Regions from separate parts of the Marinobacter sp. MMG032 genome, predicted to be linked through region 2. Evidence: riboswitches for the same ligand, from Rfam matches in the RefSeq annotation. Region 2 holds a riboswitch; the other holds the start of a gene.

Region 1 (4,373 bases), 480 kb from region 2:
CAAAGGGCCCTGGGGATGGCTGTTCAAACTCGCCCGGCTGGAAGACACCATCAACCGGTTTCGGGAAAAGACCCAGGCTAACTGGATTGCCCAGAATGAACCCGAGATCTGGGCGAAAACCCGACACTTTCTCTTGCTCTCGGGCTTCCTCACGTACCGGCTAACAGGAGAATTCAGGGATTCCACCGGAAGCCAGGTCGGATACCTGCCCTTCGACTACAAGAAGCACCGCTGGGCCGGCCAACGGGATTTCAAATGGCAGACCATGCCGGTCGAGCGTTCCATGCTGCCTGAACTGGTAGCGCCCGGGGAAACATTGGGGCATCTGACCGACGAAGCCTGCCGACACCTCGGCTTGCAAAAAAGCCTGCCCGTTATTGCAGCCGCCTCCGACAAAGCCTGCGAGATACTCGGGTCCGGCGGGCTGACACCAGACATCGGTTGCATGAGTTACGGCACCACCGCCACCATCAACACCACCAGCAAGCGCTACGTGGAACCTATCCGGCTGATGCCGCCCTATCCTTCTGCACTGCCCGGTCACTATTCCACGGAAGTGATGATCTATCGGGGTTTCTGGATGGTTAGCTGGTTCAAGCGGGAATTCGGCCTTCGGGAGCGGAAAATCGCCGAGGAAAGGGGCATTGAGCCCGAAGCGCTGTTCGATGAACTGGTCAAGGCCGTTCCCCCCGGATCTATGGGCCTGATGCTCCAGCCCTACTGGTCACCCGGTGTACGTCAGCCCGGGCCGGAAGCAAAAGGCTCGATCATTGGATTCGGGGACGTTCACACCCGCTCGCACATATACCGCGCGATCCTTGAAGGCCTTGCCTATGCGCTGCGGGAAGGCAAGGAAAAAATCGAAAAGCGAAGCGGTGTGAAGATCCGGAAGCTTCGAGTGGCAGGTGGCGGCTCCCAGAGTGATGCCGCCATGCAGTTAACCGCCGATGTGTTCGGATTGCCGGCCGAAAGGCCTCATACCTATGAGACCTCCGGGCTCGGTGCCGCCATTGACGCGGCGGTAGGCCTGGGCCTGCATCCGGATTTCGATACGGCAGTGACAAACATGACCCGGGTTGGCGACGTTTTCCATCCCAACGAAGAAACCCGGGCCCTGTACCAGAGGCTCTATTCCGAGGTGTACCTGAGGATGTACCCCCAGCTCCAACCCCTCTACCGGAAAATCCGGGAGATTACCGGCTATCCCCGGTAACACGCTCCGCCACCATTTCCGCGGTAATCGCCGAAAGGGTCCAGCCGAGGTGGCCGTGACCGGTGTTGTAGAACACGGTTGGCAGGCGCCCTGGCCCAACCCTGGGCATCATGTTCGGTAGCATTGGCCGCAATCCGGCCCAGGGAACTACCTTGCGAGTACAGACTCCGGGGAAGCACTGCTCAACCCAACGGGTCAGCGGGCGGATTCGGTCGTCCTTGATGTCGCGATTGTAGCCGCTGAACTCGGCAGTACCGGCAACGCGGAAACGGCCATCGCCCAGGCGACTGGTGACGATCTTGGTGGCGTCATCCAGCAGACTGACAGTGGGTGCTGCCTTCTGCGAGGCTTCGTCTTCCAGCTCTACGGTAATGGAATAACCCTTCACCGGGTAGATATTCACCCGGTCACCCAGCTTTTTCGCGAGCCCACGACTGCCGACACCGGCACAGATCACCACGCCGTCGAAGGTATCCCGGGTTTGCTCGTTGCCGTCATGGGCGGTCACCCAGGCATTACGCTCATCGGCGCTCAGCTCGGTCACGGTATGGCCATAACAGGTTTTTACGCCAAGGCGCTGGATGGCGTCGGCCAGGCCGTTGGTGAACTTGTGAATGTCACCGGTGGAGTCACTCTCGGTGAAAAAGCCGCCGTAGTAGGTACCTGCCAGAGTCGGCTCGATGGATTTCATTTCCTCCGGGGTAACCGAACGGCGCTCAAGGCCGCCCGCGGCCAGAAGCCGAGACACTTTGGCCGCGTGATCGAAGCCAGCCTTGTCCCGGTATATGTGCAGGATACCCTGCTTCTTCAGATCGAAATCGATGCCCTCTTCCTGTGCCCAGGCAAACAGGTGGTCGCGGGCAGCAATGGCCAGGCGGGCGGTTTCCGTGGTGTTTTTCTCGTACTGGGGAATAGCGGCAATGAACTCGGCGAACCAGCTCAATTTGTGCCAGGAAGGCTTCGGGTTGACCAGCAGTGGCGCATCCCGGCGGGACATCCATTTGATGCCCTTCATAACGGTCTGCCAGTTGTTCCAGACCTCGGCGTTAGAGGCCGAGAGCTGCCCACCGTTGGCGAAGGAGGTTTCCATCGCCGCATAGCGGTGTTTCTCGTAAACCGTAACGTCAAGCCCGCGCTTGGCAAGGGTGTAGGCTGTGGTAATACCGGTAATGCCACCGCCGATAACTGCAATTCGCTTCATTCCAATCTCCGTGAGCGCCAAGGGTTTCCTCCCTGCTCGAAATGGCAGGAAGCACCCCTTCCGTCACGGGACCTGAGAGATTCACGACCTGTTTCAATGAAAACAGTCGCTTGCTCCTTCGGTGTGCCGACTGACGCGATTGTCGACAGCTCTTCGGAAAGTATTCATGTCAGCGGTCCTTTTGCCTGAGAGTTTCCGGGGCAGTTGCTCCTTCGGCGCTGATCGCAAGGGATTCAGTCTCTCCCGCAGACATGTCTGATTGGTAATAAAACCCAACCCACGGGCCTAAACATAGCAAATAACCCGGAGCCAGGAAACCAGCCGCTGCACAGCTCCGCCGAGATCAGTTAAGGTAAAGATCATGCAACACGCCTCGAAGACCCGCAGACAACTCCAGCAGCAACTCGAACAGGCCCGCGACTACGAGCAGTGGTGCCAGGCCGCCACCGCGCTCGACGACATGGACGGCCTGCTGGACTGGCGCGAGCAGGAAGAAACCGGAATGCTGCATGAAAGCCTGATGCGCAAGCACATGGGCCTGATGGATCATTGCCGGCAGAATGGCGACACAAGGCGATTGATCCGTATTCTGCAGGAAAGCCTGTACCGACACCTGGGCGAACTCTCCAACCCTGATCTGTACACGGTGGCAAGAAGCGGCAGCAACCGGTTGGTGGGGGAATTCCTGGACGCCGTCGAGACGTCCATGGAATTCATTTGCGAACACCCGATACCTGAAGTGACAACCGCCCGCAAACTGAAAATGTTTCAGGACGCCGAACGGGTCTATGGCCGGCCAGCACTGATGCTTAGCGGCGGCGCGGCTTTCGGCATCTACCACATAGGCGTTACCCGGGCGCTCTGGCGCCAGGACCTTCTACCGGATGTCATGGCAGGTTCCAGCATGGGCGCCATCGTGGCCGGTGCCATCTGCACCCGAAACGACAAGGAGCTGGCGAACTTCTTCAATCACCCGGAGCGCATCCATCGCAATGCCTTCCGCTGGCTCGGCGTCCGGGAAGGCCTGAAGGCCGGCCATGCCATGGACCCACGGCAACTGCAGGAGCATCTCCAGCACAACCTTGGCAGCGTCAGTTTCAGAGAGGCCTACGAACACAGCGGCCGTACACTGAACATTTCCGTATCCCCTACCCGCACCCAGCAAAAACCCAGGCTGCTGAACTGGCTGTCCTCACCGGCTGTACTGGTGGATTCGGCAGTGATGGCGTCCTGTGCCGTGCCGGGCATCTTTCCGCCAGTGGTTCTTCAGGCACGCGAATCAAACGGCAGCCGGCAAAGCAGCGTGCCCTATATGCCCACCGAAAGCTGGATTGATGGCAGCGTGCATGGCGATCTGCCCCTGATGCGGATGGCCCGCCTACACAACGTGAACAAAACCATTGTGAGCCAGGCCAATCCCCATGTGGTGCCCTTTATCAGCCACCATGACCAGAGCGGCGTTACCGCCTGGGCCAAACGGGCGGCGGTTTCCATGGCCCACGGCCAGATCGCCACGGCACTGAAACTGACCAAACAAAGCCCGCACCCCGGCCTCATTCGCCCGCTGATCGAGCAGGCCCACGCCATGACCAGCCAGCAGTACCTGGGAGACATCAACATCCACTTCCCGCCGAAACCCGCGCTCTACCGCAAGGTACTGGCGAACCCCAGCCCTGAGGATCTGGAAATGTTTATCAATCTTGGGGAACAGGCCACCTGGCCAAGGCTGGCGATGATCGAGGATCAGACACGGATCAGCCGGGCTTTTGACCGCTGCATATCCGCTCTGGAAAATGAGCTGGACGCAGACACTGCGCACCACAATGCCTGACCCCTCTTGAAAATCGTTGCCCTGCCACTTGGCAGATCAACTAGATAACACACCGGTCCCGAACTATGCTCAGTTCTATCGCATCATCGCTTTGCGGTGCGCTAAACGCTTACCAGGAGGATCCTGAC
Region 2 (4,373 bases):
TGTAAACGCCTTGAGCAGGAGAAAGACATACTAAAAAAGGCTACCGCTCTCTTGATGTCGGACGACATGAATCGTACGCGCTGATAGACCAGTTGAGTGAGCGAATGCCTGTTGAAATGGTCTGTAATGCGCTCGATATCAGTCGTTCCAGTTACTACGAATACCGCCAACGGCGGAACCACGTGGATGTCGAGCGTCTGGCCCTGAAGGCTCAGGTAAACCGCCTGTTTACCAAGAGCCGAAGTTCGGCCGGCAGCCGGACAATTAAAGGCTTGCTCAGCGAAGAGGGTGTCGTCGTTGGTCGCTTCAAGGTTCGACGCCTGATGGCCGAACTGGGACTGATCTGCAAACAACCCGGCCCTCACGCTTACAAGCAGGCCACCGTTGAGCGCCCCGATATCCCGAACCACCTGGCTCGTGAATTTGCGGTAGACCGGCCCGATCAGGTCTGGTGTGGTGACATCACTTACATCTGGAGCGGCCAGCGGTGGAGTTATCTGGCGGTCGCACTGGATCTGTTCGCCCGCCGCGTTGTTGGTTGGGCGATGTCATCTAGCCCGGATGCGGACCTGGTTGTAAAAGCTCTGGACCATGCCTGGGAACAGCGTGGTCAACCCGAAAAAGTCATGTTCCATTCAGACCAAGGAAGCCAGTATGCCAGCCGTAAGTTCCGTCAGAGACTCTGGCGCTACCGGATGACTCAAAGCATGAGCCGTCGCGGCAACTGTTGGGATAACGCACCAATGGAGAGGCTGTTCCGAAGTCTGAAAACTGAGTGGGTACCAGCCTTGGGATATCGAAATCTACCTGAGGCAAAGAAAGATGTTGGCGGCTATCTGATGGATTACTACAACCGACAGCGACCTCACACATTTAACGACGGCATTTCGCCCGTTGCTGCTGAGGAAAACCTTAAAATACTGTCCGGAATTAGTTGACCACTACACGCGCCTGGTCGAGACCCTGGAGACTAAGATGAAGAAGAATGACTGGCCGGTGACGTTTTCACTTGGCGTGGTGTCCTTCAATGAAACACCCGGTCGAGTTGATAAAGCCCTGGTGGTAGCTGACGAAACCATGTACCTCGCGAAACGGTCTGGGAAAAATAGGGCTGCAATGCGGACTTTTCATTAGGGCCTCCAATTAGTTAGGCCAGACAAAGCTGGCGGACATGCAGGGTGTTCCGCGAGGCCTGGCCAAAGTTCTGGCTGGCAGTGGCGTGACGGTGAACACAATCCTGCCTGGCCCGACACGTACCGAAGGCGCTCTAAAAATGATGGCGAATCTGGCAGCGGAACGTGGGGTTACGGTCGAGCAGATGGAACGACTGTTTCTCGATGAAAATCGTCCCTCATCGCTTATCAAGCGGTTCGCTGATCCTGAAGAGGTGGCAAGCCTGTGTGTCTACGCAGCATCGCCCCAGGCCAGCGCCACGACCGGCTCGGCTCTGAGGGTAGAGGGCGGCATTGTCGAGAGCATCGCCTGATTGAGCATTATCAGGCGGAGAGCCGAGAAGGGTTGACTCGGGCATGTCAGGGCCACCTGCTAAACTGGTCAAACATCTGCGAACGAAAGGAGATCCCTATGCTTGGAGATTCGAAGGACCGTTACGGTGCCTTGAGTAAAACGTTGCATTGGCTGATGGCGGTGCTGATTGGCTGGCAGTTGTTGAAGTTTGGTGATCGTATTGCGGACGGCGAGCATTGGGTTGGCCAGACGCTGGTCCCCTGGCACATCTCCATCGGTTCATTGTTGCTCGTGTTTATCGCCGCACGACTGCTCTGGGCAGTTAGCCAACGCCAACATCGCCCGGAACAGGATCCCGAGATTGCAGTGCTGGTCAAAGCAGGGCATGGATTGCTTTACGCGGGCATGCTGCTGATGCCCCTCAGCGGAATGATGGTCATGCTGGGTGGCGGTCATGGCATTAACGCTTTCGGGTTGCAGCTGGTGTCGGAGGGTGAGGAGATAGTCTTGGCCTCAGCCCTGGGAAGCGTCCATAGCCCACTGGCCTGGGCATTGACCGTACTGATCATCGGCCACATCGGAATGGCCCTGATTCATCATTTCATCAAGCGTGACGACACGCTTACCAGAATGTTGTAGCGGGGTTCTGAACCCCGCGTGGGAACGACAGCGAACGGCTGTCCCGCTCGACGTTAGCTTCCTATCTCTTTATAATGGCGACCTCGCAGGAGAGTGGGCCGCTGGCCCCGCCGAAGGCGCAAACTCCCATAAACGCTCAGGCACAGGTACTGCGAGCATCATCTAACGCCGTCTGGAGAGCGACTGCCACCGCGGTCCACCGAAGGGGCAAGCAGAGCTAGGCTCTGTAAACTCTCAGGTATCAGGGACAGGGGGAGAGGCCACAGAAACTCAGGAGTCCTGTGTGCTGATCTCTATCTATATGATTGCCATTACCGCTGAAGCCATGTCCGGAGCCCTCACCGCCGGGAGAAGGAACATGGATCTGTTCGGGGTGGCTGTAATCGCTTTTTTCACTGCCCTCGGTGGCGGAACCGTCAGGGACATTCTTCTGGGCAACTTTCCGGTAACCTGGACCCAGCACCCCCGCTATATCTACATGACTATTACGGGTGGGCTGATAACTATCGTGATCGCCCGCTTCATGCGACACCTTCATCAGCTATTTCTCGTGCTGGATGCCATTGGCCTGGTGGCCTTTACCGTTATCGGGTGCAATGTCGCGCTCAGCCTCGGATACGACACGGTCGTGGTGGTGATGTCCGGCAACACCACTGGCATCTTCGGCGGTATTATTCGAGACATTCTCTGCAACCGCACTCCACAGGTATTGCGCCATGAATTGTACGCCAGCGTTTCGCTGGTTGTGGCCTTGCTCTACCTGGCGTTACTCGGTCAGGGATTGAGCGAAAATATTACGCTGCTTGCTGCGTTCAGCGTGGGTTTACTGCTTCGCATGGTTGCCATTCGTTGGCGGGTGTCGCTGCCGGTTTTCAATTATTCGCAGACCCGCTGGGAATGATAGCCGCCGTTCAAGACCTCTGAATGTCTCCGACGAAAATCACGGCTTTCTTTTCGCTGTGGAAGAAAAGAGGATAGGAAGCTTGTAAATTATGTTGACGGCGGAAGATCTGATGTCTGCTCATTTTGTTCGTTTATGGACCTGTGCGACTGCATTGCTTTTGAATACGGCACAAACTGGTTACGCCCAAGCAGATACCTTCAATATTTCCTGGGACAATGACCTGCTTCTGGGATTGGATCAGGGGTATACCAACGGTGTGCGCCTGGCGTATTTAACGTCACCATCGGAAGATACAAAGGCGGTCTCAGCAAATATTTCACGTGCTGCGGGAGGTTTTTTCGAAGCGTTACCGGGGATCGATCCGGGAAACCAGAAACAGGCGGTGTCTTTCAGCCTTCGCCAATTCATGGTCACCCCAGCGGACATTTCGCTCGAGAAACCCAGTCGAAATGACCTCCCTTACGCAGGTTACCTTTTTCTGAGCAGCACTATCTGGAGTTGGGATGCGGACACGATTACTGGCTATGGCGCTCATCTCGGTGTGGTTGGTCCCGAAAGCGGAGCTGAAGCTTCGCAAAAATGGGTGCACAGACTGACAGGCAGTGAAGAACCCAGGGGTTGGGATTACCAGTTAGGGTCGGATGTCGTTGGTGGCTTGCAAGCCACCCATGCCCGGAAGTTGTGGCGAAGTGGCAATAAAGGGGATTTGGAGCATGAGATGGCTTGGGTTGGTTCGGGCATGGTATCCAGTTTCCGTTCTCACGCAAGAGTGGGCGGAGTGTGGCGAACGGGTCAATATCTGCCAGGTAACTTCGTACCCGACTACGCGGGAACCTCCAGCACCGTTGGACTGCCGTCCGCGTTAAATGGCTCAGGGCAGGGATGGTCTGTATTCATAGGTATGGGCCTGGAATATGTTCCTTATTCTTACCTTGAAGACAACGCTGATCCATACCAATTTGAAGAGAGTCTTTTGCTGGCTCAGGTTGGTATCGGTGCAACCTGGCAATGGCAGTCAGTGCAGGCTGCCCTGACATTCCGGGCGACCACCGGCGAGCAAGAGACTAACAAGGACAGTTTCAGCTTCGGAACCCTGTCTCTGACCTGGGTTTATTAGGCTCTCCTGCAACCGTTGATGCGCTCAGCCGGTGAAACCCAGCTTTGACTCCACTGCTGCCTTGGCGTCCACGAGCGCTCGCATGTAATCCTTCCTGTGCTTGTGAGCCCTGGAGGCCGGAACAACAACGGTGATCGCGAAGTGGCCGAGGTAGGTATCCAGCTCGGTGGCGTACGCGGCGACATCTTCCCGGTAGGTTTCCAGATCTTCGGCAATCCCGGTCACACGGACCTGCTCGAGTTCTTC

The links. A riboswitch is a leader RNA that binds a small molecule or an ion and turns the genes downstream of it on or off. The one in region 2 is predicted to bind glycine.
Region 1: linked by a shared signal. The riboswitch ahead of ABNF92_RS01440 (D-amino acid dehydrogenase) and the one ahead of ABNF92_RS03535 (trimeric intracellular cation channel family protein) in region 2 are both predicted to bind glycine.

The regions. Positions count from the first base shown of each region.
Region 1 is NZ_CP157802.1:308,205-312,577, forward strand. Features, by position in the region: gene ABNF92_RS01435 (FGGY-family carbohydrate kinase) at 1-1,213, shown strand, start outside; gene ABNF92_RS01440 (D-amino acid dehydrogenase) at 1,194-2,414, opposite strand; glycine riboswitch at 2,578-2,670, opposite strand; gene ABNF92_RS01445 (DUF3336 domain-containing protein) at 2,776-4,245, shown strand.
Region 2 is NZ_CP157802.1:785,311-789,683, reverse strand. Features, by position in the region: one part of gene ABNF92_RS03555 (IS3 family transposase) at 1-31, shown strand, start outside; one part of gene ABNF92_RS03555 (IS3 family transposase) at 31-938, shown strand; gene ABNF92_RS03550 (hypothetical protein) at 976-1,134, shown strand; gene ABNF92_RS03545 (SDR family oxidoreductase) at 1,172-1,486, shown strand; gene ABNF92_RS03540 (cytochrome b) at 1,585-2,106, shown strand; glycine riboswitch at 2,183-2,268, shown strand; glycine riboswitch at 2,269-2,367, shown strand; gene ABNF92_RS03535 (trimeric intracellular cation channel family protein) at 2,408-3,007, shown strand; gene ABNF92_RS03530 (lipid A deacylase LpxR family protein) at 3,099-4,127, shown strand; gene ABNF92_RS03525 (IclR family transcriptional regulator) at 4,152-4,373, opposite strand, start outside.